Regions from separate parts of the Cupriavidus sp. CuC1 genome, predicted to be linked through region 2. Evidence: predicted binding sites of a transcription regulator. Region 2 holds the regulator's gene; each other region holds the start of a gene.
What was found. The regulator FNR, encoded in region 2, switches genes on or off when oxygen is low (the NO sensors DNR and NnrR bind a similar motif). The targets are predictions, from matches to a motif close to TTGATNNNNATCAA.
Positions count from the first base shown of each region.

Region 1: a site for FNR is predicted at 2,986-2,999, ahead of ACGLHR_RS41260 (DASS family sodium-coupled anion symporter). Genes of this name have one in related genera too.
Region 3: a site for FNR is predicted at 3,822-3,835, ahead of ACGLHR_RS11255 (DUF3149 domain-containing protein). Genes of this name have one in related genera too.

Region 1 is NZ_JBIUHC010000155.1:783-11,245, reverse strand. It holds gene ACGLHR_RS41265 (Ldh family oxidoreductase) at 133-1,182, opposite strand; gene ACGLHR_RS41260 (DASS family sodium-coupled anion symporter) at 1,208-2,749, opposite strand; gene ACGLHR_RS41255 (RNA-binding protein) at 3,160-3,414, shown strand; gene ACGLHR_RS41250 (tyrosine-protein phosphatase) at 3,489-4,268, shown strand; gene ACGLHR_RS41245 (acetate/propionate family kinase) at 4,282-5,508, opposite strand; gene ACGLHR_RS41240 (phosphate acetyltransferase) at 5,576-6,517, opposite strand; gene ACGLHR_RS41235 (DUF3141 domain-containing protein) at 6,794-9,193, shown strand; partial or broken gene ACGLHR_RS41230 (SDR family oxidoreductase) at 9,252-9,866, shown strand; gene ACGLHR_RS41225 (RNA-binding protein) at 9,941-10,183, shown strand; gene ACGLHR_RS41220 (TOBE domain-containing protein) at 10,308-10,463, shown strand, end outside.
Region 2 is NZ_JBIUHC010000194.1:6,381-16,843, forward strand. It holds gene ACGLHR_RS44985 (heavy metal translocating P-type ATPase) at 1-59, shown strand, start outside; gene ccoS (cbb3-type cytochrome oxidase assembly protein CcoS) at 64-210, shown strand; partial or broken gene ACGLHR_RS44995 (helix-turn-helix domain-containing protein) at 1,247-1,373, shown strand; gene ccoN (cytochrome-c oxidase, cbb3-type subunit I) at 1,514-2,962, shown strand; gene ccoO (cytochrome-c oxidase, cbb3-type subunit II) at 2,982-3,659, shown strand; partial or broken gene ACGLHR_RS45010 (cbb3-type cytochrome oxidase subunit 3) at 3,663-3,797, shown strand; gene ccoP (cytochrome-c oxidase, cbb3-type subunit III) at 3,882-4,811, shown strand; gene ccoG (cytochrome c oxidase accessory protein CcoG) at 4,867-6,366, shown strand; gene ACGLHR_RS45025 (hypothetical protein) at 6,435-6,653, shown strand; gene ACGLHR_RS45030 (hypothetical protein) at 6,656-6,901, shown strand; gene fnr (fumarate/nitrate reduction transcriptional regulator Fnr) at 6,988-7,713, opposite strand; gene ACGLHR_RS45040 (sulfite exporter TauE/SafE family protein) at 8,015-8,779, shown strand; gene scpB (SMC-Scp complex subunit ScpB) at 9,370-10,458, shown strand.
Region 3 is NZ_JBIUHC010000020.1:8,800-19,262, forward strand. It holds gene purD (phosphoribosylamine--glycine ligase) at 1-939, opposite strand, end outside; gene ACGLHR_RS11245 (YebC/PmpR family DNA-binding transcriptional regulator) at 1,045-1,770, opposite strand; gene ACGLHR_RS11250 (helicase HerA-like C-terminal domain-containing protein) at 2,029-3,576, shown strand; gene ACGLHR_RS11255 (DUF3149 domain-containing protein) at 3,626-3,736, opposite strand; gene upp (uracil phosphoribosyltransferase) at 3,874-4,524, opposite strand; gene ACGLHR_RS11265 (Bug family tripartite tricarboxylate transporter substrate binding protein) at 4,639-5,598, opposite strand; gene ACGLHR_RS11270 (acyltransferase family protein) at 5,812-6,966, opposite strand; gene ACGLHR_RS11275 (DMT family transporter) at 7,266-8,288, shown strand; gene ACGLHR_RS11280 (SDR family oxidoreductase) at 8,290-9,078, shown strand; gene ACGLHR_RS11285 (methylglyoxal synthase) at 9,197-9,583, shown strand; gene ACGLHR_RS11290 (quinone oxidoreductase family protein) at 9,652-10,463, shown strand, end outside.

The DNA.
Region 1 (10,463 bases), on a different contig from region 2:
GCTTGCGCCTTAAAAGAGAGGGGTCAAGGGCGGAAGCGGTCCCCCTCGACGCGATGCATCCGCCTTGCGTAACGGACGCCTGTTCCGGAAGGGGGCCAGCACGCGGCGGGCCGGCGCCCGTGTCACGCCGGCTCAGCCCGCCGGCAGCGCCACGCCGAGGTCCTTCGCCAGCGTTTCCAGGTTGCGCCAGATCGCCGGGTTCACATCCAGGTGGGTGGTGGCGAGCGCGCGGTTGGCGGCTTCGAACTCGCCCGGGTACTGCACGCGATCAAAGCCCGGGGCGGGTGGGGTGTCGTGCAGGTAGTTGACGAAGGCTTCCACCTCCGCGCTTTGCCAGCTCAGGCCCAGGTCGAGTTCCGGATTCATCAGCACCGCGAACATATTGTTGGTGGCCACGCCGCCGCGGGGGTTGTCCGGCTGGATGGTGCCGCCCCCGGACAGCACGCCGGCCAGCAGTTCAGCTACCACGCCGAGCGCATAGCCCTTGTGGCCGCCGAAGGGCAGCAGGGCGCCAGGGTGTTCGCTGAACATGGCGCAGGCATCGGTGGTGGGGTTGCCGTCGCCGTCGATGATGCTGTTCTGCGGCGCGTGCTCGCCTTTCTCGGCGAGCACGCGGGCCTTGTTGATGGCGATGGCGCTGGTGGCGATGTCGACCACCAGCGGCGGGCGACCGTTGGGCATCGGCCCGGCGAAGCACAGCGGGTTGGTGGTCAGCCGCGCGGTGCGGCCGCCGTAGGGCGCCACCACCGGAGAGCGGTTGATCACGTTGGTAAAGCTCAGCAGCACGAACCGCTCCTTTGCCACCATCTCGCCGTAGTGTCCCATGCGGCCGAGATGGTGCGAACGGCGCAGCGTGACGATGCAGTGGCCGTGCTGGCGCACGCGCTCGATGGCGGTCTCGATGACGCGCTTGCCCACGTGCTGGCCGAAGCCGCCGTTGCCGTCGAACACCAGCAGGCTGTCGCGGTCGAGCACGCATTCGGCGCGGCCCCCCGGGTTGACGTTGCCTGTTGCGAGCGAGCGCTGGTAGTTGGGCAGGATCGACAGGCCGTGGCTGGTGTAGCCGCAGCGGTCGGCCTCGACCAGGTGCTCGGCCACGTCGTTGGCGATGTCGGTCGGCACGCCTTGCGCGGCGAGCACGTCGCGGGCGAGCTGGGTGGCGGATTGCAATGTGATTTTCATGATCGGTCCTTTTCCCGGTGTGGGCTCAGATCCAGCCCAGCCAGCGCCAGTAGGTGGCGGCGAACAGCAGCATCAGGGCGTAGCCGATCACCGTCACGGGGATGCCGACCTTGGCGAACTGCTTGCCGTTGAAGGTATCCGTGCCAAGGCAAACCATGTTTTGCGGCGCATTGATCGGCAGGATGAAGCCGAAGCTCACGGTGAAGCCGAGCAGCATGGTCAGGCCGATCTGGTTGATATCGCCCGGCAGCGTCTGCAGCACCGAGATCAAGATCGGCAGCAGCGCGGCGGTGAGCGCGGTGGCGCTGGCAAAGCCGAGGTGGATCAGGATCAGGAAGGCGGCCAGGATGGCGAACACCAGGATCGGGCCTTGCGTGGCGAGCCCGGAGTTAGCCACCACGAACTTGCCCAGCCATTGGCCGGCCTGCGTGGTGAGCAGCGCGGTGCCCAGGCTGATGCCCACCCCGAACACGATCAGCGTGCCCCACGGCGTGCGTTGCTGCATGGTCTTCCAGTCCATCACGCCGATGCGCGGCATCATCAGGATCACCAGGCCGACGAAGGTCACGGTGGCGGTGTCGAACTGGTGCAGCTTGCCCTCGGTGGCCCAGAACAGCAGCAGCCCGATGGACACGGCGGCAAGCCGCTTCTGCGGGCCGCTCATCGGGCCCAGCCCGGCGAGTTCCTTTTGCACGGCCTCCTTGCCGCCGGGGATGGCTTCGGTTTCGGCGGGCAGCAGGAAACGCACCAGGAAATACAGCACGACCGACATCACGATGGCCCACGGCGCGCCGGCGATCAGCCATTGCAGCCAGGTGATGCGCTCGCCCAGCAGCTTGTCCATGAAGCCCGCCGTCAGCAGGTTCTGCGCGGCGGCGGTCTGGATGCCGACGTTCCAGATGCTGGTGGCCATGGCCACGGTGATCATGATGCCGGCGGCGATATTCGATTTCTTGTCGACCCCGAACGCCGCGATCACGCCCATCATGATCGGCACCACGCAGGCGCTGCGCGCGGTGGCGCTCGGCACCACCAGCGACAGCGCGATGGTCACCGCGACGCTGCCGATCAGGATACGCCGCGTGCTGGTGCCGATGGCCGACAGCGTGACCAGCGCGATGCGCCGGTCGAGCCCGGTCACCGTCATCGCCGCCGAGATAAAGAGGGCGGCGGCAACCAGCGCAAGCGCGGTGTTGGAGAACCCTGCCAGCGCCATGCCGAGCGCGCGGGACGTGCCGTATTGCGTGGCCGGGTCGGCCACCGTGGGCGCGAAGCCGATCAGCGCCGCCATCAGCGACGTGATCATGATGGCGCTGGCCTCGTAGGAGACCGCCTCGGTGATCCACACCACGATGGCAAAGGCGAGGATGGCCAGCATGCGATGTCCCGCCACCGGCAGCTCCGGGGGCAGGGGCAGGGCGAGTAAGCCGATCAGTACCAGGATGGCGGCGTAGAGCCCCCATGGCGTGGATTTACCAGGCGCGGCTTGCGGCTCGGCGGCAGCTGCACCGATGGCGCTCGGGGCGGCAGCGCGAACGGCTTGGGTTGGAGTGCGCGGGTTTGTCATCGCTTTGCCTTTTCTTGTCTGGTTGATCTTGGTTCGACACGGGAAGGCGGACGTCACGCGCGGGCAAGTGGCTAGCCTGTGACTGGCTGGGTGGCGGCGTCGTTCGGCGGTCTTCCGTGAAGACCTGGCGGATGCGGGGGACCGGCTTGTGGCGCTTGTGGCCGGACTGCCACGTTCGACATGGGGAAATTATTGTGCCGGCCAACGGCGCCTGTCGAGGGTGGATCCGGGGACATATGATGTGGATCAAGGAACCGGTTCGCGCCGGGAAATTTCCATGCGCCACACGGTCAGACTTTCAGAGCATTGCGCTACAAGGGCTTGAGGGCGTTGCGCAGCGAGCGCAACAGCCGGCGGCCCTGCACGCTTGCAAGCCGCGCGAAAGTGATCTGAAAATATTGGAGTGCATGATGAAGGTTTTAGTGAGAGGACTACGTGCCGAAGTCGACGCATCCACGTTGCGTAAAGCCCTGGCCGCCTACGTGCGGGTCAAGGATGTCGAGCTGATCTGCGAGGGCGACTGTGCCCATCCCTGGGCCTGGGTCGACCTGGATCTGGACGATGTGGACCCGATGAGCGTGTGGAAGCTGGTGGCGAAGCTCGATCGCCGTTATATTGCTGGCTGCCATACGCGCTGGCATGTGCCGGCCTATCGCCCGCGCTGAACCGCCGCCACGTGCGGTGCGGCGCGCGCGCCACCGAACGACAAAGACAGGGCAGGGACACGATGCAGGAAAACATGGCCGATGCGCCATCACAAGGTGCCGGCGTGCCCGGCAATGCAGCGCTTGCGCTGGACAACGTGGTCAATCTGCGCGACCTCGGCGGCCTCGCCACGCGCGACGGCTACCGCGTGCGAGCTGGCAAGCTGTTTCGCAGCGGCAACCCGGGCCTGGCCAGCGCGGCGGATATGGAACGGCTGCGCGCATTGCAGCTGGACATGGTGATCGATTTCCGCTCGCCTGGTGAGAAGACCGCGGCGGAGAGCCCATTTGGCGAGGCCTTCCGCTGGGTCGCCACGCCGGTGCTGGAAGGCAGCATGTCGATGGCCGAGCTGATGCCGCGTTTGCGCGACGGCAGCGCGGCGCAGATGGAGGCCTTCATGCTGGAGGTCTATGGCGACTTTCCGCGCAAGTACCAGGCCGCGTTCGGCAGTTTCCTGAAGGCCGCGGAGCAGGGCGGCAACCTGCTGTATCACTGCACCGCGGGCAAGGACCGCACCGGCTTTGCCTCGCTGTTGCTGCTGGCCGGCCTGGGCGTGGAGCGCGACACCATCATGGCCAACTACCTGGAATCGAATCACTGGAACCAGGGCTTCAACCAGAAGATGAGTGCCGGTGCCGCGCAGTTCGGCGTCGATCCCGCGGTGATGTGGCCATTGCTGGCGGTGAAAGCCTCCTACCTGGAAGCCTCGATGCATGCCATCGAGCAGGACTACGGCGGCATCGACGCCTACCTGGGCAACGTGCTGAAGGTGGATGCCGAGCGCTTGCGCCAGGCCTACCTGGTACGCGCATAAGGTGCCAGGGGAGCTACGCGAGCGCCTTTTGCTCCATCATGATCCGCGCGGTGTTCAGCGCGATCATCCCTTCCTCGTCGGTAGGCAGCACCAGCACCGGCACGCGGCTGTGGTCGCGGCTGATGCGCTGGCGGTTCTCGTTGTTGGCGCCTGCGTCCAGGCTGATGCCGAACAGCTCCGCCAGCCGCGCGCAGATCTTCTCGCGCACCGGTGGCGAGTTGGCGCCAATGCCGGCGGTGAACACCAGCGCATCCAGGCCGCCCAGCGTGGTCGCCAGCTTGCCGATTTCCTGCGCCGCCCGGTAGGCGTAGAAATCGATCGCCAGCCGCGCGCGCGGCGCGTCGCTGGCCAGCAGGGCGCGCATGTCGCTGCTGACACCCGACAATCCCTTCAGCCCTGAATCCTGGTACAGCATCGCCTCGATGTCCTTGGTGCTCATGCCTTGCTGCGACAGCCACAGGATGGCGCCGGCATCGATGGCGCCGCAGCGCGTGCCCATCGGCAGGCCGTCGAGCGCCGTCAGGCCCATGGTCGATTCCACGCTGCGCCCCTCGCGCATGGCGCACAGGCTGGCGCCGTTGCCCAGGTGCGCCACGATCACGCGGCCCTGTGCCAGGTCGGGCGCGATCTGCTGCAGGCGGCGCGCGATGTATTCGTAGGACAGGCCGTGAAAGCCGTAGCGGCGGATGCCGCGTTCGAAGTACTCGTAAGGCAGCGCCAGCAGTTGCGCCAGCGGGTCGTGCCCGGCGTGAAAGGCGGTGTCGAAGCAGGCTACCTGCAGCAGCGCCGGCGCGGCGGCGCGCACCGCGCGGATCGCCGTGAGGTTGTGCGGCTGGTGCAGCGGCGCCAGCGGGATCAATGCTTCCAGCTTGGCAATGACGTCGTCATCGATCTTCACGGCAGCGCAGAAGTCCGCGCCGCCATGCACCACGCGATGGCCGATCGCCACCGGCGGCGCATCGCGCAGGCCGATGCTCAGCACCAGCCGGATCAGGCGGAAGGCCGCATCGTGATCCGCCACCTGCGCCACCGGAAAGCGCTCGTCCGCTACCACGCGGCCATCCGCCATGCTGGCGGTGAGGCGCGGCGACACGCCGATGCCTTCGATCTGCCCGTGCGCGCTGAGCACCGGGTTGATGTCGGTATTGGCGTGGGCGGCCTCGGGCACGGTGTACACCGAGACCTTGACGCTCGAGGAGCCGGCATTGACGACGAGGATGGTGGGATGGGTGGCGCTCACGCTGGCAGGCCTCCTTGTGACGATGACGTTGACCGTGACGTTGACTGTGGCTGGGACGGTGGGACGCTCAGATCTCGGTGGGCGTCCGGGCGGTGCGGCGCGCATGCGCCAGAAGCACGGCGATCGCGCAGCTGCCGATGCGCGCGCGCACGCTGTCGGCGCGGCTGGTAAGGATGATGGGCACGCGCGCGCCCAGCACGATGCCGGCGGCTTCGGCGCCGGCCAGGAAGGTGAGCTGCTTGGCCAGCATGTTGCCGGCCTCCAGGTCGGGCACCAGCAGGATGTCGGGGTCGCCGGCGACCTCGGAGACGATGCCCTTTGTCACCGCGGCTTCATGGCTGATCGCGTTGTCGAAGGCGAGCGGGCCATCGAGGATGCCGCCTTCGATCTGGCCGCGCCGGCTCATCATGCATAGCGCGGCCGCGTCGATGGTGGAGGGGATCTTGTCGGTCACGGTTTCCACCGCCGAGAGGATGGCCACCTTTGGGCACGCGATGCCCAGCACGCGCAGCAGGTCGATCGCGTTGCGGCAGATGTCGGCCTTGTCGTTGAGCGTGGGAAAGATATTGACCGCGGCGTCGGTGATGAACAGCGGCTTGTGATAGCTCGGCACGTCCATCGCAAACACATGCGAGAGGCGCCGGCCCGTGCGCAGGCCGGTGGCGGACGCGGTGACTTCGTGCAGCAGCTCGTCGGTGTGCAGGCTGCCTTTCATCAGCAATTCCGCCTCGCCAGCGCGTATCGCCGCGACCGCGCGCGCGGCGGCGGCATGGCTATGCGGCGCGTCGATCAGCACGCTGTCGCCGAGGTCCAGCGCATTGGCGTCGGCCACCTGGCGGATGCGCGCCTCGGGCCCGATCAGCAGCGGCACGATCAGGCCGAGGCTGGCCGCCTGCAGCGCGCCGCCAAGCGAGGAAGCATCGCAGGGATGCGCCACCGCGGTGGGAATGGCGGGCAAATCCTGGCAGCGTGCCAGCAGGACGGAGTACTTGTCGAGCGTCTGGGTCATCGGCGTTCCGGTGCATCGGGGTTGCGGTGCGACCGCGCGGGCATGCTGCGTCGCGCAAAAAGCAAAGGCCAGTATAGGCGATGTTTCCTGCGGCACGATGACATCGGTTGATACCTTGCGCCAGGTCATCCCCGCTGCGGATCCGCCCATGCGGCGGGTTGTCAAGCACGGTGCAGGCTGATAGATTCCGCTGTGCTGCAGGCCAGCACTTCCGTGCGATCGCCTGGAAACGACTGCCTTCCGCGCCACACCGTAGAACGTAGAAGGGGAAGCCGAGTGAACGCACGTGATCCCGTCACCCATGCCGGCAGCGCAGCCGCCGGCGTGCCACCGCTCTTGTCCGATGCGTGGTCCTACACGCATGACGCCTGGCAGCGCGCCATCCTGTTGCTCGACATCCTGCGCGAGCGCGGCAACCAGACCTTCGAGCACGAGCGCGAGGGCATGCCGCCGGTACTGATCTTCGAGCACGAGGTGGTGATCGACGCGCGCACGCTGGCGCAACCCGTCAACTACGCGCTGCTGCGCATCCTGCCGCCGCCCGGCATCGTCACCGACGACACCAAGCGGCCCTTCGTGGTGATCGATCCGCGCGCCGGGCATGGCCCCGGCATCGGCGGCTTCAAGATCGACAGCGAGATCGGCATCGCGTTGCGCAGCGGCCATCCCTGCTATTTCGTCACCTTTTTCCCGGTGCCTTGCCCGGGCCAGACCATCGAGTGCGTGGCGCGCGCCGAAGCCGTGTTCCTGCGCACGGTGGCCGAGCGCCATCCGCAAGCGCAAGGCAAGCCGTTCGTGATCGGCAACTGCCAGGGCGGCTGGGCGCTGATGATGCTGGCTGCCGCCGCGCCGGAACTGGTCGGCCCCATCCTGCTGGCCGGTTCGCCGCTGGCCTACTGGTCGGGCGTGCGCGGGCGCAACCCGATGCGCTACAGCGGTGGGCTGCTGGGCGGCTCGTGGCTGTCGTCCTTTACTTCCGATCTCGGCAATGGCCGTTTCGACGGGGCCTGGCTCGTGCAGAATTTCGAGCAGCTCAATCCGTCCAACACGTACTGGAAAAAACTCTACGACGTCTATGCGCGCGTGGATACGGAGCGCGAGCGTTTCCTGGAGTTCGAGCGCTGGTGGGGCGGGCACTTCCTGCTCAACCGTGCCGAGATCGACTGGATCGTGCAGAACCTCTTCGTCGGCAACCATCTCACCGCCGGCGAGGTGCACAGCGCGGATGGCAGCGTCGTGGTGGACCTGCGCAATGTGCGCTCGCCCATCGTGGTCTTTGCCTCCTGGGGCGACAACATCACGCCGCCGCAGCAGGCGCTGAACTGGATTCCCGATCTTTACGCCAGCGTCGACGAGATCGTCGCCAACGACCAGGTCATCGTCTACTGCCTGCATGAAAAGATCGGGCACCTCGGCATCTTCGTGTCGGCTGGCGTGGCCAATCGCGAGCACACCGAGCTGTTCTCCGCGCTCGACCTGATCGACGTGCTGCCGCCCGGGCTGTACGAGGCGCGCATCGAAGATATCGCGCCGGGCACCTCGCACCTGGAACTGATCGAAGGCCGCTACCTGATGCGCTTCGAGCGCAGGACCATCGACGACATCCTCGCGCTGGACGATGGCCGCGACGACGAGCGAGCGTTCGAGGTGGTGCGCCGCGTGGCCGAAGTCAACCAGCGCCTGTACGACACCTTCGCCTCGCCGGTGGTGCAGGCCGCATCCAACGAGCTGGGCGCCTACGCAATGCGGCAGATGCATCCGGCCCGGCTCGAGCGCGCCCTGGCATCGGACGCGAATCCGTGGATGGCGTGGATCGCCGCGCTGGCGCCGTCGGTGCGCGAGGCGCGCCAGCCGGTGGCGCCGGACAATCCCTTCGTCACGCTGGAACGCGCGGTGTCCGACACCATCGTGCGCACGCTCGACGCGTGGCGCGACCAGCGCGATGCCTTCCAGGAGCAGGTCTTCGAGGCGCTGTACCAGTCGCCATGGCTGTCCGCGCTGGTGGGCTTCTCGCCCGGCGCCGAGAAGCGCGGGCCGCCGCCGGTGACCGCTGCGCTGCGGGAGGAACTGGCCGCGCGGCGCCTCCATGACGCGGAGGCGGGGATCGAGCAGGGCACGCCGCTCGACGCCTTCATGCGCATCCTTTGCTATGTGGCCGACGAGAACGCCAGCATCGAGGAGCGGCCCTTCAACCTGATGCGGCAGATGGCGCGCGAGCACCTGGAGCAGCAGCCTGACATCGCCACGGTCAAGGCCGCAGTCAAGCGGCAGAGCTTTATCGTGGGGCTGGACGCCGAACGCGCCGTGGCCGCGCTGCCGCTGCTGGTGCCGGACAGCGGGCAACGCCACCGCATCATGATGGCGATCCATCGCATCGTGACCGTGGTGGGGCCGCTCGAAGGCGCCCGCCTGGCGCGCTATCGCGAGGTGGCGCACGTGTTGGGCACCGACCATACGGCGCGGCAAACTGCGGAGCCCGCAACGGTGGCGCCCGCGGCGCCTGTCCCCGTGGCAACGTCGCCGCGCGCGGTGCGCAAGGCGGCATCGCCGCAAGCCAAGGCGCGAGCTCGCAAGCCAGGCACGGCCGTGGCCGGCGCGGCCAAGCCCGGCAAGGTGGCCAAGCCTCTCAAGACGGTCAAGCCATCACCGCGGCGCAGCGTCAAGACAGGCACTTGAACCAGGCGAGCAAAAGCCGGCGCCAGCAGGGGCGCGCATTCACTAAGCGAGGGACATCATGGTGCAAGTACCCAATCCCCCATTGCTGGGCGCGCGCGTGCTGGTGGTGGGCGTGGCCAACGCGGAATCCATCGCGTGGGGCTGCGCGCGGGCCTTTCGCGAGCTTGGCGCCGAGCTCGCGATCACCTATCTCAACGACAAGGCCTATCCGCATGTGGCGCCGCTGGCCGAAGCGGTGGGCGCGACGATCCTGATGCCGCTCGACGTGGAGGACGCTGGCCAGGAGCAGGCGCTGTTCGAGCGGATCACCCAGCAATGGGGCCAGCTCGACGTGCTGGTGCACTCGGTGGCCTTCGCGCCCAAGGCCGACCTGCAGGGCGGGCTGCTGAATGCATCGGCGGCCGGCTTCGCGCGGGCCATGGACGTGTCCTGCCACTCCTTCGTGCGGCTGGCGCGGCGCGCGGTGCCGCTGATGCGCGAGGGCGGCAGCCTGTTCGCCATGAGCTACGAGGGCGCCAACCGCGTGGTGCCGAACTACAACCTGATGGGTCCGGTCAAGGCGGCGCTGGAGGCCTCTTGCCGCTACCTGGCGCACGAACTCGGCCCGAGCGGCATCCGCGTGGCTGACTGCCGCCAAGGGCGCGATGCGCGGCCCACACGGCCCGCGTCGGGCCGCCTACAATGAGCTAGACAACCCAGGCCCGTGCCGCTTGCCGCGTGCGCGCTGCCTCATATCGGGAGCGAGACATGAAGGTACTCATCCGGGGCCTGCACCGCGATGTGACCGAACAGATGCTGCGCGACAAGCTGGCGACCTACGCACCGGTGACGTCCGTGGAACTGGTGCGCGAGGGCGATCCGGACCATCCTTGGGCCTGGGTCAACCTGGATATCGATCCCTTCACCGCCTGGCGCCTGCTGCGCCAGCTCGATCGCCAATACTTTGCCGGCAGCATGATGCGCTGGTATATCCCGGCTCACCAGGGTTGACGCGTTGATATGTTGCCGTGCAGGCAAGTTGAGGCAGGGCGGCTGCCGCGCCGCCAAGCTTTGGCATTAAGATAAGCGGCTTCTGCCACTTTGCTGCGCTGCCACGCGGTAGCGCCATTCCCGCATGCTAGAACTCGAAGGCGCGATCTGGTTTCGCTCAGGCTCCCAGGACTGGGGCGGGGGCGAACGCATTGCCCTGCTGGCCGCGATCGGCGAGCATGGCTCGATCACGGCTGCCGCCAAGGCGGTCGGCCTGAGCTACAAGGCCGCCTGGGATGCC
Region 2 (10,463 bases):
CGCTGCTGGTGGTGGCCAATGCCTGGCGCCTGCTGCGCGCCGGCAAGCTCGGAGACTGACGCCATGGACATGCTCTACCTGCTGGTGCCGATGAGCCTGGTGCTGGTTGCCGTGATTGCGGGCGCGCTTTGGTGGGCGCTGCATGCGGGACAGTATGATGATCTTGATAGGCCGGGGGAGGCGATTCTTCTTGATAACGATAGGCCGTGAATTATAGGCCGTGAATTGGGGTTGGTTGAATGGGGGGCAAGCGACACCCCTGCGTCAGCGGGGCTAGAAGCCTGGAAATGTCTCCATTCGCGTAAACGGCCAACCCCGCCTAGCCGCGCCAGCAGCTTGTATCCCGTTCCGCTGATTCGTTCGCAAAGTCTGTTGAGATTGGAGCGGGAATTGTAGGTTGGGGGGAAGTGGGCGATGTGTATTGCTTGTGGCTCGCTGACGCGGGAGTGTCTCTTGTGGGCGGGGTTTTCATGCTTCTAGCTGCTGTCGCGGCTGTGCGGTGTTGGCCGTTTTGGAACGTGTGAGATGTCACTTTTCTTTACTCGCCTCGCCCTCGTAAAGAAAGTAACCAAAAGAAAGCGATCCCTGCAGGAGGCTGGCTTGTCGGGGTTGCGTAGCCCGGTGGTCTCGTCGTCAGGCCCCGGGTTCTAATGGCCTCATGCCGTTACCGGTTTAAATGGCCACGATCCTGCGGATGACACCGGTTTCGTGGTGAGGCTGCTCGGTAGCGGCATCCCTGCTCATCCACACATCTGCCGGCACCGGTGCGAAGCGCCACGATATATCACGCCGTGATGGTTTCGTGGTGGGGTGGACGCGGTGGTGAATGCCTCGGCATTGTTTTTTCGGTGCCACCGCGCCCACGACGGAAACGGGACGCCTGCAACTTCGTGGCCGCCAGCGCCGCGAGCGACAGACGGCTTGAAGTTCGTGGTGGTTGCTACCGGTGGGGGCCACCACGAATCCCTGGGCATTGGCAGCGTCGTGGTGCCCTGAACCGGTAACGGCACGAGTCCGTTAGAATCCGGGGCCGTACGACGAAACCATTGGGGTTCCCAATGTCGCCATGCCAGCCTCCTGCAAGGATCGCTTTCTTTTGGTTACTTTTCTTTACGAGTAAAGAAAAGTGACATCTCACACGTTCTAAAACGGCAACACCGCACAGCCGCGCCAGCAGCTAGAAGCATCAAAACCCCGCCCTAGAGAGACACCCCCGCGTGAAGACGAGCGGTCCCAACTTGCCTCGATGGCGCGTTCGCGGAGTTTCCCGGCGTCGCTGGTTGCACGGGCACGCATCGCTTTTGGTTTCTGCAGCGGGCGAGCCAAATAGTGAGATAGCCAAGCGACTGCAGGTTACGCGTGCCACGGTGGGCATCAGAACCCAACCCGAAACGCCTCCTACGCCTCCAGGTTCCCCCCATTCCCATACCGCTTGATACAGATCAAGACGCCCATCCCCCTCTTTTCCTACAGTCACAACATCAATTCATGTTTATCCAATCTGGGGGTCTGAATGGCTGTCACCGCCGCGTATTCTCGCGCCGACACCTTCAATTACGGCGTCGTGCGGCAGTTTGCCGTCATGACGGTAGTCTGGGGGATTGTCGGTATGGCCGTAGGCGTTCTGCTCGCGGCACAGTTGATCTGGCCGGAGCTTAATTTCGACACGCCGTGGTTGTCCTTCGGACGCCTGCGCCCGCTGCACACCAATGCGGTCATCTTCGCCTTCGGCGGCAGCGCGTTGTTCGCCACCTCCTACTACATCGTGCAGCGCACCTGCCAGGCGCGGCTGTTCTGTGGCCCGCTGGCGGCATTCACGTTCTGGGGCTGGCAACTGGTGATCGTGGCCGCGGTTATCACGCTGCCGCTGGGCATCACCAGCTCGAAGGAATATGCCGAGCTCGAATGGCCGATCGACATCCTGATCACGCTGGTGTGGGTGGCCTACGCCATCGTGTTCTTCGGCACCATCATGAAGCGCAAGACCCGGCACATCTACGTGGCCAACTGGTTCTTCGGCGCCTACATCCTGACCATCGCCATCCTGCATATCGTCAACAACGCCGAGATGCCGGTGGGCATGTGGAAGTCCTACTCGGCCTATGCCGGCGTGCAGGACGCCATGGTGCAGTGGTGGTACGGCCATAACGCGGTGGGCTTCTTCCTGACCACCAGCTTCCTGGGCATGATGTATTACTTCATCCCCAAGCAGGCCGGCCGCCCGATCTATTCCTACCGCCTGTCGATCGTTCACTTCTGGGCGCTCAACTTCACCTATATGTGGGCCGGTCCCCACCACCTGCAGTTCACGTCGCTGCCGGACTGGGCGCAATCGCTCGGCATGGTGTTCTCGCTGATCCTGCTCGCGCCTTCGTGGGGCGGCATGATCAACGGCATCATGACCTTGTCGGGTGCCTGGCACAAGCTGCGCACCGATCCCATCCTCAAGTTCCTGGTGGTGGCGCTGTCCTTCTACGGTATGGCGACCTTCGAGGGCTCGATGATGTCGATCAAGACCGTCAACGCGCTGTCGCACTACACGGACTGGACCATCGGCCACGTGCACTCCGGCGCGCTGGGCTGGGTCGCGATGATCTCCATCGGCTCGCTCTACTACCTGATCCCGCGGCTCTTTGGCCAGAAGGAGATGTACAGCGTGCGCCTGATCGAGCTGCACTTCTGGATCGCCACCATCGGCGTGGTGCTGTACATCGCCTCGATGTGGATCGCCGGCGTGATGGAAGGCCTGATGTGGCGCGCCACGCAGCCCGACGGCACCCTGACCTACGCTTTCGTGGAAGCGGTCAAGGCCAAGTATCCCTTCTACCTGATCCGCTTGCTGGGTGGCCTGTGTTTCCTCTCGGGCATGCTGCTGATGGCCTACAACGTGGCCCGGACCATCATCGGCAAGCCCGCGGTGGACGCACTGATCCCGGCCAGCGTTGCCGCCTCCGCCCATTGATCATTCCAGGATAGAAACGATGTCCGAAAAACGAAGCTTCTTTACGCACGAGACCCTGGAGAAGAACATCGGCTGGCTGATCCTGTGCACCATCCTGGTGGTCAGCATCGCCGGGCTCGTCCAGATCGTGCCGCTGTTCTTCCAGCACTCCACCACCGAGCCCGACGCGGGGATCAAGCCGTACTCCGCGCTGCGCCTGATGGGCCGCGATATCTATATCCGCGAGGGCTGCGTGGGCTGCCATTCGCAGCAGGTGCGCACGCTGCAGGGCGATGTCGAGCGCTATGGCCACTACTCCACGGCTGGCGAGTCGGTCTACGACCATCCCTTCCTGTGGGGCTCCAAGCGTACCGGTCCCGACCTGGCGCGCGTGGGCGGGCGCTACTCCGACGACTGGCAGCGCATCCACTTGCGCAACCCGCGCGACGTGGTGCCCGAATCGGTGATGCCGTCCTACCCGTGGCTCGAGAAAGCCCCGCTGCAGGCCAACGATGTCCGCGACCGCATGCGTGCGCTGCGCCGCCTCGGCGTGCCGTACACCGACGCCGAGATCGAGCAGGCGCCCGCCACGCTGGCCGGCAAGACCGAGGAAGACGCGATGGTCGCCTACCTGCAGGAGCTTGGCATCGCCAAGCGCAATGTGCGCGTGGATACCGCGGCCGCGGCGCAGCCCGCGGCCACGCAGGCCAAGGAGTAAGCCATGGCAATGATCACCGCGCTTTCCACCGTGGTCTCGATGGCTGCCTTCATCGCCATCTGCTGGTGGGCCTGGTCGTCCGGGCGCAAGGCCGCCAACCAGGAGTCGGCCATGCTGCCGTTCGCCTTGCCCGCCGAGCCGCTGGACGAGAACGTCGATGCCGGCTACCGCATCGCGCGCCATGCCGGCGGCGCAAACAACACCAAGCAGGAATACTGAGTCATGAGCGACTTCTTCACGGATTTCTGGAGCTACTACATTGCCGCCATCGCGCTGGTCGGCATCGTCTGGTGCGTGTGGCTGCTGTTCTCCCAACGCAAGGTCACCAAGGTCGCTGGCGCCGCCGAAGACACCGGCCACGTGTGGGACGGCGACCTGCGCGAGCTGAACAACCCGCTGCCGCGCTGGTGGATGTGGATGTTCCTGCTGGCGTGCATCTTTGGCCTGGGCTACCTGGTGCTGTACCCCGGCCTGGGTTCCTACGCCGGCGTGCTCAAGACCTCCAGTCGGGTCGAGTTGGAGGCGCATCGCCAGGCGGCCGAGCAACTGCAGCGGGAGGTCTATGGCAAGTACATGCACATGGACGTCAAGCAGGTGGCGGCCGACCCGGCGGCGCGCGAGATCGGGCAACGCCTGTTTCTCAACTACTGCGCGCAATGCCACGGCTCCGATGCGCGCGGCAGCCGCGGCTTTCCCAACCTGACCGATAACGACTGGCTGTACGGCGGGGATCCCGAGACCATCGCGCAGACCATTACCAAGGGCCGCAATGGCGTGATGCCGTCGTTCGCCTCGACCATCGACGGCAAGCTCGCCGGCGACGTGGCGCAATACGCGCGTTCGCTCTCCGGCCTGGCTTACGACCCGATCCGCGCCTCGCGCGGCGAGAGCACGTTCAAGTCCACCTGCGCGGCCTGCCACGGTTCCACCGGCAAGGGCAACCAGGCGCTTGGCGCGCCCAACCTGTCGGACCGCGTGTGGCTGTACGGCAGTTCGGAGGCCAGCATCGTCGACGCGATCCTGAAGGGCCATAACAACCATATGCCGGCGCACGAAGAAATCCTCACGCCGGAGCGTATCCGCATGTTGACCGCCTATGTCTGGGGCCTGTCCAACACCGGGAGCGGCGCAGGCGAGGGGAGCAGGCAATGAGCCACCACGCTTGTGCTTGTCGGCCGGGCCCGCACCGCGGCGGGGGTGATCGCCGATGAACGCCCCCGGACCGGAGCCGCTTGGATCAAACGGGCCCGCATGGGCGCCGCATCGAGAGCCCGCAGCCGCGACGGCGGATGAGCAGACTTCGGATGAGACCCTGTATGAAGTCCGCCGCAAGATCTATCCGCGCTCGGTGTCGGGCGCGTTCTCGAGCTGGCGGGTCTGGATGGTGGTCCTGACCCAGCTGTTCTTCTATGGCATGCCCTGGCTGCAGTGGAACGGCCGCCAGGCCATGCTGTTCGATCTCGGCGCGCGCAAGTTCTATATCTTTGGCCTGGTGCTGTGGCCGCAGGACGTGATCTACCTTGCCGTGCTGCTGGTGATCTCCGCGCTCTCGCTGTTTCTCTTCACGGCGATCGCGGGGCGGCTGTTCTGCGGCTACGCGTGTCCGCAGACGGTGTACACCGAGATCTTCATGTGGATCGAGCGGCATGTGGAGGGCGACCGCTTTGCCCGCATCCGCCTGGACGGCGATCCGTGGAGCGCACGCAAGCTGCGCCTGAAGGCGACCAAGCACGCGCTCTGGATCGTGATCGCGCTGTGGACGGGCATTACCTTCGTCGGCTACTTCTCGCCCATCCGCGCGCTGGGCGGGCAGGTGCTGAGCCTCTCGCTGGGCCCGTGGCAAACGTTCTGGATGCTGTTCTATTCGTTCGCCACCTGGGGCAACGCCGGCTTCATGCGCGAGCAGGTCTGCAAGTACATGTGCCCGTATGCACGCTTCCAGAGCGTGATGGTCGATCGCGACACCTATGTGGTCACCTATGACGTGGGCCGTGGCGAGCCGCGCGGCAGCCGCTCGCGCAAGGCGGACCACAAGGCAGCGGGGCTGGGCGCGTGCGTGAATTGCAGCATCTGCGTGCAGGTCTGTCCCACCGGCATCGATATCCGCGATGGCCTGCAGTACGACTGCATTGGCTGCGGCGCCTGCATCGACGCCTGCAACCAGGTCATGGACAAGATGGCGTACCCGCGCGGGCTGATCCGTTATACATCCGAGAACGCCATGCGCGGCGCGCTCTCCGAGACCGTGGCGCGCAAGCGCCTGGTGCGGCCGCGCACGGTGATCTACTCGGTGATCTGGCTGGCGCTGGTCGTCGGCTTCATGGCCTCGCTGGCCATGCGCACGCCGCTCAAGGTCGACATCATCCGCGACCGCGGCGCGCTGGGGCGGGAAGTGGAAGGGCGCTGGATCGAGAACGTGTACCGGCTGCAACTGATCAACACGACCGAGGCGCCGATGCGCGTCGCCGTCAGCGCGGGCAGCAATGCGCTGAAGGGCTTGGCCGTGGAGTATGACCACGCTGCCGGCAACCTGGAGCCCACGTCCAATCGCTTGGTTCCCATCCGGGTGCGCGTGCCGATCGAGTCAGCGGAGCAGGGCACGCACAGGATCGAGGTCACGGTGACCGCGGTGCCCGATGAGGGCACGGGGAGCCATGGCGCAGAGATTCGACAGAGCACCAGCTTTATCGTGCCGCGCAATCTATGAGGCGGCACGGCACGCTGGATGCACCGATCCATACGCAACATGCGCGATCTAGATCTACAGGAGGCCAGATGACGCAGCAAAGCAATCCCTGGTGGAAGGAGCCATGGCCGTGGCTGCTGATGAGCGGGCCATTGGTGGCAATGGTGGCTTGCGGGGTCACGATCTGGCTGGCCATGACCCATCCGGACCCGCCCATTGTGGAAGGCGTGTCGCGGCACGGCCTGGTGGTCGAGAAGGCGGGCAGCGCGGCACGCCGGGCAACGCCGGTTGCGGCGCAAGCGAGGTGATCATGAGACTGCGCTGGCTGATGTGGGTGTTGTGGCCCGCCTTCCTGGTTGCCGGGCTGACGACCGCGCTGGTGTTCTCCATGGTCGATCCTGGCGACCTGCGCTTTTTCGGCCAGCCGGTCGAGGCATCGCGGGAGGCGGTCTACACCGTGGGATTCCTGATCGCGTGGGTGCTCTGCTCGCTGTCGAGCGGCTTGACGCTGTACACCATGCCCACGCGGCTGGCGGACACGGACGAGCTGGAATGAGTGCGATGCGCGCCTTGCCGGTTCAGGCCAGAAGGCGCGGCATCACGGCGGGCCGCCGCAGGCGAGGGCGGCTTGCGACGTGCACGTCAGCAGGACTTGTTGACGATCTGCTTGATCCCCACCATGTCGACCAGCTTGACGTGGCGCTGGCGGATCTGGATCAGGCCAGCTTCCGCAAAGCGCGAGAACAGGCGGCTGACGGTTTCGAGCTTGAGCCCGAGGTAGCTGCCGATTTCCTCGCGGCTCATGCGCAGCACGAACTCGGAGGCCGAATAGCCGCGCGCGGACAAGCGCTCGGACAGGTTGATCAGGAAAGCGGCAAGCCGCTCCTCGGCGCGCATCGAGCCGAGCGTGATCAACATGACCTGGTCCTGCGAGATCTCCTTGCTCATCAGGCGCATGAACTGATGCTGCAGGGAAGGCAGGACGTTGGACAACGTCTGGAGATCGCCGAAGCGCACCACGCAGACTTCGGTATCTTCCAGCGCGGTGGCGTCCGATGCGTGCTGCATCTCGCCGAGGCCGTCGAGGCCGACGACTTCGCCGGGCAGGTGGAAGCCCGTGATCTGCGAGCGGCCGTCTTCCATCGTCAGGTGGGTCTTGAGCGTGCCGAAGCGGATCGCGTAGACGGCGGTGAGAGGGTCGCCGAGGCGGTACAGGGTTTCGCCCTTGCGTACGCGCACCCGGTCCTGCACCAGCGTATCCATCTTTTCGAGGTCCTGCTGCGTCATGCCGACGGGCAGGCAGAGCTGGCCGAGCGAGCAGGTGGAGCAGCGGGGCGACATCTCGGTAATAGGAATGGAGGTGAGCAATTGAGGCCTGTCGGTTTAGCGCAGTCAATCAAGCGCGGTGTGGCAGGCGCATTGAGTTGAGAGCTTGACGTTGAGAGTCGTCGATGGGAAGCGCTATCCACATCGGCCCGGCGCGCGGGTCTGTCGGCGGTGCGCTATCTGTGCAGCGCGGCCTGCCGTGCCCGTCGTCATGTTGTTTTGCGAACGCGCGAACTGGCGCGGGCGCTGGGCTTCATGTTGATAGCGCCTCTTGAAGCTGCGGGGGCGCGTTGGGCGCATTTTACCGCGCCGGACGTTGCGATTGTGTGATTGGGAGGAGAAGTTGACCATAGGCGTGCTAATCAGCGTATTTACCCTGGCTTTGCTGGGCGGCGTGCATTGCGCCGCCATGTGCGGCGGGATCGCGCTGGCCGCGGAGCAGGGCGGCGTAGCGCGCGTGCCTGCCACGGTGCTCCGGCGTCCCGGCCATTGGTTGCTGGAACTGCTCGTCATGCATGCCGGGCGCCTCAGCATGTATGCGGTGCTGGGGGGCTTGCTTGGCGCCCTGGGGGCTGGCGTCTGGGGGGCGCAGTACCTGCCGCTGCAGCGCTGGCTGTTTGGGGTGGGCAGCGTGATGCTGGTGTTGTCGGGCCTGTGGATGTTGCGCGGGCGGACCATGGGTACTGGCTGGCTGGAGCGGCTTGCCGCCCGCGCCGCGGGCGGCTTGCTGCGCGGCCTTGGCGCCGTCGGCGCGTGCTTGCCGGCCGTGGCCCGGGCGCGGGGGCAGGGGCGGTTGCTGCGCCGCTACGGCATGGGGCTGGCCTGGGGGCTGGTCCCGTGCGGCATGGTGTACGGCGCACTTGCCATGGCGTTGCTGGCCGGCAATGCCCCGTCTGGAGCGCTGGTGATGGCCGTGTTTGGCCTGGGCACCCTGCCGAACCTGCTGGTCATCTCGGGCCTGTCCGGCTACCTCAGGCAGCTTTCGCGCCGCCCGGCGCTACGGGCCGGCGCCGGCCTCGCGGTGGTGGCCTTTGGCCTGGCCGGGGTGGCGCGCGCGCTGCTTTTGCCCCAGACGCTTGCCGCGCATGGATTCTGCCTGGTCTTCTGAAACGTTGTTCGTGGCGTATCTGTCACTTCCTCGATGAGGTAGCTGTGCGAATCGGTTGCAGGTTTGCCAGGGAATGTCATACAATCGCAAGAACAGCGATATCGCGCAGCGTATTTCATCGTGGCATCGTCAGGTAGCATCCGCTGCTCAGGGATGCATGCCAGGAACACCCGGGCAGGCAACAGCGCCAGGGACCGTTCCCCAACCGCCGTCCGGTTCAAAAGATTCGGTTCAAAAGACCAGCCACGGCAGGGCGGGGTGAAATAGGCCAGCAGGCCCGATATCCGTATTTTCTTGCACCCGGCGCGTTCGATGATAAACGCCGCGCCGGACAGGTCCGCCACATCAGGGGGAAGGCGCGACGCAAGGGCTCCGTCGACTGGCAGGTAAAGCCGGTGGCCGGGCGATCTCCTGCCGGTCAGGTCCGGCACCCGATGCAATAAAAGAAAGCGCACGGCTGGCATGCAACAAGCATGCGGTTGGCTGCGCGGCCAGATGGCGGTGGCAATCCCTACCGCTGAACCCGCAATCTCCAGTGCGCCCGGGATCAATCGGGGCGCAGGTGCAAAGACAGGCTGCACGCAATCAACATGAATACCCAAGAGGCGAAGATCGTCCTCGAGACCGCGCTGATCTGCGCGCAGGAACCCTTGCGCGTCAATGACTTGCGCCGGCTGTTTGCCGACGACGTCGGTGCCGACACCATTCGCGTGCTGCTCGAAGAGCTGCGCCGCGACTGGGAGCAACGCGGCGTGGAACTCGTGGCACTGGCCAGTGGCTGGCGTTTCCAGAGCCGCCCTGTCATGCGCGAATACCTGGACCGGCTGAATCCTGAAAAGCTGCCCAAGTACTCCCGCGCCGTGATGGAGACGCTGGCGATCATTGCCTACCGGCAACCGGTCACGCGAGGCGATATCGAGGAAATCCGCGGTGTCGCGGTCAGCACCGAGGTCGTTAAGAAGCTCGAGGACCGTAGCTGGATCGAGGTGATCGGCCACCGTGACGTGCCCGGGCGGCCCGCGCTTTATGCCACCACCAAGAATTTCCTTGATGACCTTGGCCTGCGTACGCTCGATGAATTGCCGCCGCTGGAAGACATCCAGGCCCAGGCGCAGGTCGCGCTGCTGAACCAGGAGCCAATCGATTTCGAGGCGCTGGGCACTGTGCCGGCGGATAGCGACGAAGAGGCATTCGCGGAACCTGGCGATGATCAGGCCGAGGCTGCCGCAGAGGCTGTGGCCGATGCCGGGGAGGGTGAATCGACCCATTCCGAAGTGGTTGCACCCGATGTTCTCGCGGCCGGTGCCGCGGATGGCATCGCCGATCTGGTGGATGCGTTTGAAAAGAAGGAAGCCTTGGTGCAAGCGGAAGCTGGGTTCCCACCCACGCCCGAGGCCGAGGCGGAAGTGCCGGCGACGCCGGAGCCAGACAGTGAGCCAGGGAACGAGCCAGGGAGCGAGCCGGTGTCCGCCGAGCCCACCGGCGCACGGCCTGGCGACACAGCCGACGAGCAAGCCGTCGCAGACGGTGAAACAAATGAGCAAACGGACACGCCCGCCAACGGTTACCACGTACAAGTGGACTCCGGCGAGCAGGCATCCGAAGTCCCGGGGGCGTCCAAGACGAATCCGGCGCACCCCAGCGAGCACGACGAGCACGACCAGCGCGTGTCCAACTGAACACC
Region 3 (10,463 bases), on a different contig from region 2:
GACGGCGTGCTCCATCACATCGACCAGGTCGGTCTTCAGGCGCGCCAGGATCGGCTGGGTTTCCGGGTCGCCCATGCGGCAGTTGAATTCCAGCGTCTTCAGGTTGCTTTCGCTGTCGATCATCAGGCCGGCATACAGGAAGCCGGTGTAGGTGATGCCGTCCTTTTCCATGCCGCGCACGGTCGGCATGATGATCTCGCGCAGCGCGCGTGCATGCAGCGCGGGCGTGACCACCGGGGCCGGCGAGTACGCGCCCATGCCGCCGGTATTGGGACCGGCGTCGTGATCGAGCAGGCGCTTGTGGTCCTGGCTGGTCGCGAGTGCCAGGACGTTCTTGCCGTCCACCAGCACGATGAAGCTGGCTTCCTCGCCCTCGAGGAATTCCTCGATCACCACGCGCGCGCCGGCGTCGCCGAGGCGGTTGTCGGCCAGCATCATGTCGACCGCGGCGTGCGCTTCTTCCAGCGTGGCGGCAACCACCACGCCCTTGCCGGCGGCCAGGCCGTCGGCCTTGATCACGATCGGCGCGCCCTGCGCGTCGATATACGCGTGGGCCGCGGCGGCGTCGTTGAAGGTCTGGTAGGCGGCGGTCGGGATGCCGTGGCGCTGCATGAAAGCCTTGGCGAAATCCTTGGAGGATTCCAGCTGGGCCGCCGCTTGCGTCGGGCCGAAGATCCGCAGGCCCTTGGCACGGAAGATATCTACGATGCCGGCCGCCAGCGGCGCCTCGGGGCCGACCACCGTGAAGCTCACGCCTTCGCGCTCGGCAAAGGCGGCGAGCACTGCCGGATCGGTCAGGGGAACATTCTGCAGCCGCTTGTCGAGCGCGGTGCCGCCGTTGCCCGGCGCCACGTACACCACCTGCACCTTGGGCGACTGGGCCAATTTCCAGGCCATCGCGTGTTCACGACCACCCGAGCCGACAACCAATACTTTCATGATCTACTGCCAGAAAAAATGACGCATGCGAAATGCGAAAAGCGGCAGCAATGGCTTATCGAGCCGCGCTGCCGCCGTGAGGCGAGGTCTTACCCGATCCCCGCCTTACTCCTCGATCACCGCGTTGGTGAAGACTTCCTGCACGTCGTCCAGGTTTTCCAGGGCGTCGAGCAGCTTTTGCATCTTGACGGCGTCGTCGCCGGTGAAGCTGACTTCGTTCTGCGGCTTCATCGTGACGTCGGCCATCTCGGCCTTGAAGCCCGCGGCTTCCAGCGCGGCCTTGACCGCGCCGAAATCGTTGGGCGGGCACAGCACTTCGATCGAGCCGTCGTCGTTGGTGACCACGTCGTCGGCGCCGGCTTCCAGCGCCGCTTCCATCAGCTTGTCCTCGGCCGTTCCGGGGGCAAACAGGAACTGGCCGCAATGGGTGAACATGAACGCCACCGAGCCTTCCGCGCCCATGTTGCCGCCGTTCTTGGAGAAGGCATGACGCACTTCAGCCACGGTACGGGTACGGTTGTCGGTCAGGCAGTCGACGATGATCGCCGCGCCGGCCAGGCCGTAGCCCTCGTAGCGGATTTCTTCGTAGTTGGCGCCTTCCAGGCCACCCACGCCGCGCTGGATGGCGCGCTGGATGTTGTCCTTGGGCATGTTCGCATCCATCGCCTTGTCCATGGACAGGCGCAGGCGCGGGTTGGAGTCGGGATCAGCGCCGCCGAGCTTCGCGGCGACGGTGATTTCCTTGATCAGGCGGGTCCAGACCTTGCCGCGCTTGGAGTCAGCCGCGGCCTTCTTGTGTTTGATATTGGCCCATTTTGAGTGACCGGCCATGATTCTCTCCGCAGCGGAAAATGTTTGACGCGCGTGCCTTGGCGTTGCGCGCCGGCTGTGCCGGGCGGGCAACGGATGCTCGCTGGCGGCGCGCCGGGTGGTTTATGTGTCTGTGAGCCGGCCTGGGGGCTGGCTATAATCAGCCCAGCATTTTATCACGCGGCCCCGCCGCCGCTGGCCTCCCGATCACGGGAGCCGCCGGGAAAGGCGGGGACGGTCGCGGCGAATGCGCCGCGCGGCTTGCCAACCAGAGAGACCATGGCCGAACCCATCATCATCGCCAAGAACGCCGAGCTGGAACTTGCCCTGCTGCCCGAGATGGGCAACCGGCACGGCCTGATCACCGGCGCCACCGGCACCGGCAAGACCGTGACCCTGCAAAGCTTGGCCCAGGGCTTCTCCCGGTTGGGCGTGCCGGTCTTCATGGCCGACGTCAAAGGTGACCTGACCGGCATTTCCCAGCCGGGCAAGCTCTCCGACAAGCTCAAAGCGCGCCTGGCCGAGCTCGGCCTGCCCGAGCCGGTGTGGGGCGCCTGCCCCACCACGCTGTGGGATGTGTTCGGGCAAAAGGGCCATCCCGTGCGCGCCACGGTCTCACATATGGGGCCGCTGCTGCTGTCGCGCATGCTGGAGCTCAACGACACCCAGCAGGGTGTGCTCAACCTGGTCTTCCGCATCGCCGACGCCAGTGGGCTGCTGCTGCTCGACGCCAAGGACCTGCGCGCCATGCTGCAGTACGTGGGCGACAACGCCGGGCAGTTCACCACCGAATACGGCAATATCTCTGCGGCCTCGATCGGGGCTATCCAGCGCGGGCTGATGGCGCTGGAGTCGCAAGGCGCCGACGTGTTCTTCGGCGAGCCCATGCTCAACCTGGATGACTTCATCCAGACCGAGAACGGGCAGGGCGTGGTGAACATCCTGGCTGCCGACAAGCTGCTGAATTCGCCCAAGCTCTACGCCACCTTCCTGCTCTGGCTGCTGTCGGAGCTGTTCGAGAAACTGCCCGAGGCGGGCGATCTCGACAAGCCCAAGCTGGTGTTCTTTTTCGACGAGGCGCACCTGCTGTTCAACGACGCGCCCAAGGCCCTGCTCGACAAGATCGAGCAGGTGGTGCGGCTGATCCGCTCCAAGGGCGTTGGCGTGTATTTCGTCACGCAGAATCCCGTCGACATCCCCGATACCGTGCTGGGCCAGCTCGGCAACCGGGTGCAGCATGCGCTGCGCGCCTTCACGCCACGCGACCAGAAGGCCGTCAAGGTGGCGGCCACCACCATGCGGGCCAAGCCGGGGCTGGATCTGGAGAAGGCGATCGGGGAGCTCGGCGTGGGCGAGGCGCTGGTGTCGCTGCTCGACGCCAAAGGCATCCCCGGCATCACCGAGCGCGCCTGGGTGCTGGCGCCCGGCAGCCGGATCGGCCCGATCACCGACGACGAGCGCAAGCAGTTGCTGGCCAGCTCGCTGGTGGCGGGTACCTATGAGCAGACCATCGATCGCGCGTCGGCTTACGAGAAGCTCAAGGGCCGTGCCGCCGCTCCTGCGTCTTCTCCCACCGCTGCCGGCAGCGGCGCACCCGCGCCCGTGCCCACGGCAGGCCAGCCGGAGCCCGCGCAGGGCGGCGGCTGGCTGGACCAGGCGGGCGAGATCTTCGGCGGGTTGACCAAGGGCACCGGCAAGACCGGGCGTGGCGACTCCATCCTGGAGTCGATGGCCAAGTCGGCTGCGCGCACGGTGGGCTCGCAGGTCGGGCGCGAGCTGATTCGCGGCGTGCTGGGCAGCTTGCTAGGCTCGGGCAAGAAGAAGTAGGCGGGGGGAGGGCTCAGCGACGTCGCGCCGCTGCCTCGTCTTCCCGCATCTAGCGCAGGAACAGCCGGATGAAGAACCAGCCCATGCCGATGATGAAGGCAATGACGGCCAGGCTCATCAGCCCGGTGGGGGTCGAAAACAGGATCTTCAAGGCTGCCATGTGGGTCTCCCAGGTCAGGCGAGGCACACCGGACGGTGTGCCTCTGCCGATACCGATAGTCTAGGGAGAGCCGCGGCCGGCGGGATTGAGGCCGGTCAAGCCGGGCGCAGACGAAGGCCCGGACAGGCAGGGAACACTCAGTTCTTGGTGCCGAACAGCCGGTCGCCCGCGTCGCCCAGGCCCGGGATGATGTAGGCGTGCTCGTCCAGGTGGCTGTCCAGCGAGGCGACAAACAGTTTCACGCCGGGGTGTGCCTTCTGGAACACTTCGACGCCTTCCGGCGCTGCTACCAGCGCCACGAACGTAATCGCATCGTCCTTGACGCCGCGGCGCTTGAGCACATCCACCGCATGCGCGGCGGAGTAGCCGGTGGCGACCATCGGGTCGCACAGGATAAAGCTGCGGTCTTCCACGTCGGGCAGGCGCACCAGGTATTCCACCGGGCGGTGCTGCTCGTCGCGGTAGACGCCGATATGGCCGATGCGGGCCGAGGGAATCAGCTCGACCAGGCCGTCGCTCATGCCCACGCCGGCGCGCAGCACCGGCACGATGGTGAGTTTCTTGCCGGCGATCACCGGCGCGTCCAGCTCCACCAGCGGCGTTTCGATGCGGCGCGTGGTCAGCGGCAGGTCGCGCGTGATTTCATAGCCCATCAGCAGTGTGATCTCCCGCAGCAGCTCGCGGAACGTGCGCGTGGAGGTGTCCTTGTCGCGCATATGGGAGAGCTTGTGCTGGATCAGCGGGTGATCGAGGATGTACAGCTTGGGAAAACGGGGATCTTGCTTCATGGCGGGTAGGCGGCTGGAGTGGGCGCGAGGGCCCGTTGCAGCCGGATTGTAATGGATGCGGTGCTGCCCGCCCCCGGCGATCCTCCCGCCGCAAGCGCGCAGCCCCGCGTGCGCTCAATCCACCGAGATGCTGGCGCTCTTGGCGACCTTGCCGAATTTCTCGTACTCGGACAGCGTCAGCGACTGCAGGTCCGCCGCGCTCGAGCCCTTGGGGTTGAAGCCCGCTTGCACCAGTTTGTCCTTCACGTCCACGTTGCCCAGCGCCTCGACGAAGGCGGCATTGAGCGCTTGCACCACCGGCGCGGGCAGCCCGGCCGGGCCGTACACGCCGAACCACGGCTCGACGGCGTAGCCCGCCAGGCCGGCCTCGGCCAGCGTTGGCACATTCGGCAGCGCCGGCGAGCGGCTCTTGCCGGCCACGGCCAGCGCGCGCAGCTTGCCGCCCTGGATGTGCGGCAGCGAGGCGGGCAGATTGTCGAACATCACCTGCACGTGGCCGCCGAGCATGTCGTTGATGGCCGGGCTGCTGCCCTTGTATGGCACATGGGTCAGGCCCGTTTGCGTCATCTGCGAGAACATCGCGCCCGCCAGGTGCATGGACGTGCCGGTGCCCGCGGTGGCGTAGGTCAGGCCGGGATGGGCCTTGGCGTAGCTGACCAGTTCGGCCACGTTCTTCACCGGCAGGCTGTTGTTGACTTCCAGCACGATGGTCGAGGTGCCGAGCAGGCTGACCGCGGTGAAATCCTTGCGCGGGTCGAACGGCACGTGCTTGTAGATATGCGGGTTCAGCGCATTGGTCGAGATGGCGCCGAAGCCGATGGTGTAGCCGTCCGGCGCGGCCTTGGCGACCGCTTCCATGCCGATATTGCCGCCCGCACCGGGGCGATTCTCCACCACCACGGGCTGGCCGAGTTTCTCCGCCACCTTCTGGCCGACTGTGCGCGCCACCAGGTCGGTGGTGCCGCCCGCGGCGTAAGGCACGATGAAGCGGATCGGCTTGACGGGGTATTCGGCCGCGTTGGCGACCGATGGCAGCCAGCCGCATGCGAGCGCGGCAACCGCGGCGGCGGCCATCATCAGCGGGCGGGCGGCGGTTTGCTTGTCGACTGGAACGTGAATGCGCGAGGAAAGCGTAGCGAGGGGTGCTGCCGTCATGAATGCTCCTGGTTTTTCTTATGCGGCGCGCGTGTGACGCGCCGACCGGCGAGCTTACGGCAGTTTCAGGATGGCTGCCAGGGTTGCCCTCAGGGCAGGCTGGCAAGCGAGGCAAGAGCGTGGCGGCTCGCGCTAGATATTCTGCCCGCGCTCCGCCGCCGGCAGCGCCGGGCGGCCAAGCAGGTCGCGCACGCGCCGCGTATTGCGCTCGAATACCCAGTACACGGCGAAGGCATAGGCATAGCAGCCCACCAGGATCAGCGCCACCAGGCCAAGGCTGCCGGCGCCGACGGGCTGGCGGACCTTGACCAGGGCCGCGGCGATGAACAGGGCCAGCGGGAAATGCGTGAGATAGAGCGAGTATGAGAACCCGGACGCCACCGTAGCCAGGCGCGACAAGCCAGCGGGGCCGATACGGATGCGCGTCGACAACACGGTCAGCAGCAGCACGAAGAAGCCCAGCGCGACAGCGGCGTCGGCGTATGGCCGATGCTTGGCGAGCGCAATGGCGGCGAGGAAAACCAGCAACGCCGGCAGCACCAGCCACCTGCGCCGAGCGATCGCCGCCACCTTCGCCAGCCGCGGCTCCAGGGCTTGCGCCAGCACGCCCAGCAGCCAGTACAAAAAGCCTTCGACCAGGCCGTGGAACAACCCCATCGTGACCAGCGCCGCCAATACGCACAGCAACACCTGCGGCGTGCGGCGCAGGTGCCAGGCGCCGTATAGCGCAGGGAACCAGAGGTAGTACCAGAACTCGTTGGCCAAGCTCCACAGCGGCCCGTTGGAGCCGTAGGTCTGGCAGGCAAGGGTCTGCAGGAAGGCTGCGTTGCAAACAAATCCCCCGGCGCCGAGGTTCTGCGAGATACCGATCTGCTGGACCGCGTTGCCCTCGGTGCCCTGGTAGAACGGTCCCCACGCCAGGTGGATCCCTGCGCTGTCCCAGAACAGGCCGAGCAGCAGCGCGGGCAGCAATACGATCCATAGCCGTGTCATGCGGTCGGCCAGGTAGCTGCGCCAGGACCAGTCGCCACGCGTCATCTTGCGGCGCACGGTGCCGCCCACCAGGTAGCCCGAGAGCAGGAAGAACACGATCACGCATTCGTGGCCGACGCTGCAAAGCGCGTAGAACAGCTGCAGCGCTACGCCGGCCGCACCGCCATGCGGGCCGCTCGCGCCATAGTCGACGATGACCAGCGCCCGGATATGACCAAGGCAGACCAGGCCCGCGGCCAGCGCCCGGATCAGGTCCAGCACATCGTATTGTCTGCTTCGGTCCGTGCCATCCACGACCAGTCTCCCGGTTCCGGCTCGCCAGGGCTGCGGGCGGCACACGGCGGCCCGCAGCGCGCGACTCTACTGGGCAGAGCTTAGCCGGGCGGCCACGGCGTGAAGGTGCGCCATCCCACATAGCGAAAGCCGCGTTGCATGATGGTTCCTTCAAAGGGAAGGTTGGGGCACGTCGCCCAACACCTGTACGCAGCACAATGCGCATCGGATGCAATTGCCTCTTTTCGAATACAATGGCTCGCGTCCCTGGCGGGCCGCCCGCGTCCAGCGGCGCGGGGCCCCACTATCCGGCTTCTCCCTTGTCTGCATCCCAACTTTCCCGCTCCTTGCCTGCCACCGAGCCGGCATCGCAGCGCGCCGGCCTGGCCGTGGCTGCCGTCGGCGCCATCCTCTTTTCCGGCAAGGCGATCGTCGCCAAGCTGATGTACCGCTACCAGGTCGATGCGGTCATGGTCATCAGCCTGCGCATGCTGTTTGCCGTGCCGCTGTTCATGGCGATCGGCTGGTGGCAGTCGCGGCGCCTGCCGGCGCTGTCCTGGGCCGATCGCGGCCGCATCGTGTTCCTCGGCATCATCGGTTACTACCTGTCCAGCTTCCTCGACTTCCTCGGCCTGCAATACATCACGGCCGGGCTCGAGCGGCTGATCCTGTTCCTGACGCCGTCCTTCGTGCTGCTGGCCAGCGCCGTGCTGTTCAAGCGGCGCATCAGCATGCGGCAGTGGCTGTCCCTGGCGCTGGCCTATATAGGCATCGTGCTGGTTTTCGCGCATGATCTCGACGTGAGCGGCGGCCAGGTGTGGCTCGGCGCCGCGCTGGTGCTCGGCAGCGCACTGACCTACGGCGTCTACCTGATCGCGTCCGACGAATTGGTGCAGCGCATCGGTTCGTTGCGGCTGGTAGCCTATGCGATGTGCGTTTCCACCGCCTGCTGCGTGGTGCAATATCTGGTGCTGCGCCGCCCGCTGGCGGAGTTGCTGCAGCCTGCGCCCGTGATGTGGCTTTCGCTTGCCAATTCGGTGTTTTGCACGGTGCTGCCGGTGTCGCTGACGATGGTGGCGGTGGCGCGCATCGGCGCGCCGATGGCATCGCTGGCGGGTATGCTCGGACCGGTCTCGACCCTGTTCCTGGGCTTCTGGTTGCTGGGCGAGCCGATCACCGGCGTGCAGCTCGCCGGCAGCGCGCTGGTCATGGGCGGGATATATTTGCTGTCGGCGCGCAGCGGCAAAGGCACTGCCAGGGCAGCAGGGCGCGGCGGCAGCGCGATGGATGCGCAGGACAACAAGCAGGCGGGTGGCCGCCTCGATGACACAAGGAGTCGATGAGATGGATCTAGGATTGCGCGGCAAGCATGCGCTGGTGTGTGGCGCCAGCAAGGGCCTCGGTTTTGCCTGCGCCGACGCGCTGGCTGCCGAAGGCGTGGATGTGGTGATCGTGGCGCGCGGCGCCGAGGCGCTGGAAAAGGCGGCGGCGGACCTGCGCGCGCGCCACGGCCGGCGCGTGATGGCGGTCGCCACCGACATCACCACCCCGGCAGGGCGAAAGCTGGCGCTGGAAGCCGTCGCCAAGCTGGGCGACCTGGACATCCTCATCAACAACGCGGGCGGCCCGCCCCCGGGCAATTTCCGCGACTGGGACCGCGACGCCTGGATCGCGGCGATCGACGCCAACATGCTGACCCCGATCGAGTTGATCAAGGCCACCGTGGACGGCATGATCGCGCGCAAATGGGGCCGCATCGTCAACATCACCAGCGGCGCCGTGAAGGCCCCGATCGATGTGCTCGGCCTGTCCAACGGCGCGCGCTCGGGCCTGACCGGCTTTGTCGCCGGCCTGGCGCGCGAAGTGGCGCAGCACGGCGTGACGGTGAACAACCTGCTGCCCGGCCCGTTCAATACCGACCGACTCTACAAGACCATGGAAGGCGGCGCCAGGCAGGCCGGCCTGTCGATCGAGGAAGTCTCGAAGCGCCGCGCCGCGCAGAACCCGAGCCGCCGCTTTGGCGAGCCGGCCGAGTTCGGCGCCACCTGCGCGTTCCTGTGCAGCCGCCACGCCGCGTACATGACCGGGCAGAACGTGCTGCTCGACGGCGGCGCCTACCCCGGCACGTTCTGAACGACTGCCGCACCCAATCCGCGGCGCGCGGGCGGCCTGGCAGCCGTGCCGCGCCGCGGGCGTTTTCCCGCCGGGCCATGCCGGCCCGGCCTTTCTCTGATTGGCCAGGATGATGCCGATGACTCCCCCTCGTATTGCGCTGATTGCGCACGACCACAAGAAAGACGACATCGTGGCCTTTGCGGGCCGCCATCGCGATTTCCTGTCGCGCTGTGAACTGCTCGCCACCGGCACCACGGGCGGCCGGCTGAGCGACGAAATCGGCCTGACGGTGACGCGCATGCTCTCCGGCCCGTGGGGCGGCGACCTGCAGATTGGCGCGCAGCTGGCCGAAGGCCGCGTGGGCGTGGTGATTTTCCTGCGCGACCCGATGACGCCGCAACCGCACGAACCCGATATCAATGCCCTGGTGCGCGCCTGCGACGTGCACAACGTGCCCTGCGCCACCAATGTGGCCACCGCGGATCTGCTGATCGCGGAGCTGCGGCGGCTGTATCCGGAGTAAGCCGCTTCAGCCGGCGTACTTCCGCATCAACACATACCAACAACGCATCAACTGGAAAGGAGCGAGACATGAGCAAGGCCATCCGCATTTTCGAGACCGGCGGCCCGGAGGTGATGCAGTGGGTCGACGTCGAGGTCGGGGATCCCGGCCCCGGCGAGGTGCGCGTGCGGCACGAGGCGGTTGGCCTCAACTACATCGACGTGTATTTCCGCACCGGGCTGTACAAGCAGCCGCTGCCGGCCGGCCTCGGCATGGAAGGCGCCGGCGTGGTGGAGGCGGTTGGCGATGGCGTGAAGCACCTGAGCGTGGGCGACCGTGTTGCCTATGCCGGCCGTCCCACGGGCGCCTATGCGCAGGTGCGGGTCATGCCGGCCGATATCGTGGTGCGCCTGCCGGATGCCATCTCGTTCGAGCAGGGCGCGGCGATGATGCTGCAGGGCCTGACCACGCAATACCTGGTGCGTGACAGCTACCGCGTGCAGGCCGGCGATACCGTGCTGCTGCACGCCGCCGCGGGCGGCGTTGGCCTGATCGCCAGCCAGTGGCTCAAGGCGCTGGGCGCCACCGTGATCGGCACCGCCGGCAGTGATGAGAAGGCCGCGCTGGCGCGCGCGCATGGCTGCGACCACACCATCGTCTACACGCGCGAATCCTTCGTCGACAAGGTCAAGGAAATTACCGGCGGAAAGGGCGTCGCCGCGGTCTACGACTCGGTTGGCAAGGACACCTTCAACGGCTCGCTGGATTGCCTGAAACCGCGCGGCACCATGGTGATGTTCGGCAACGCATCCGGCCCGGTGCCGCCGTTCGATCTGTCCGTGCTGGGCAACAAGGGCTCGCTGCGCATCACGCGGCCGACGCTGATGACCTATGTGGTCCA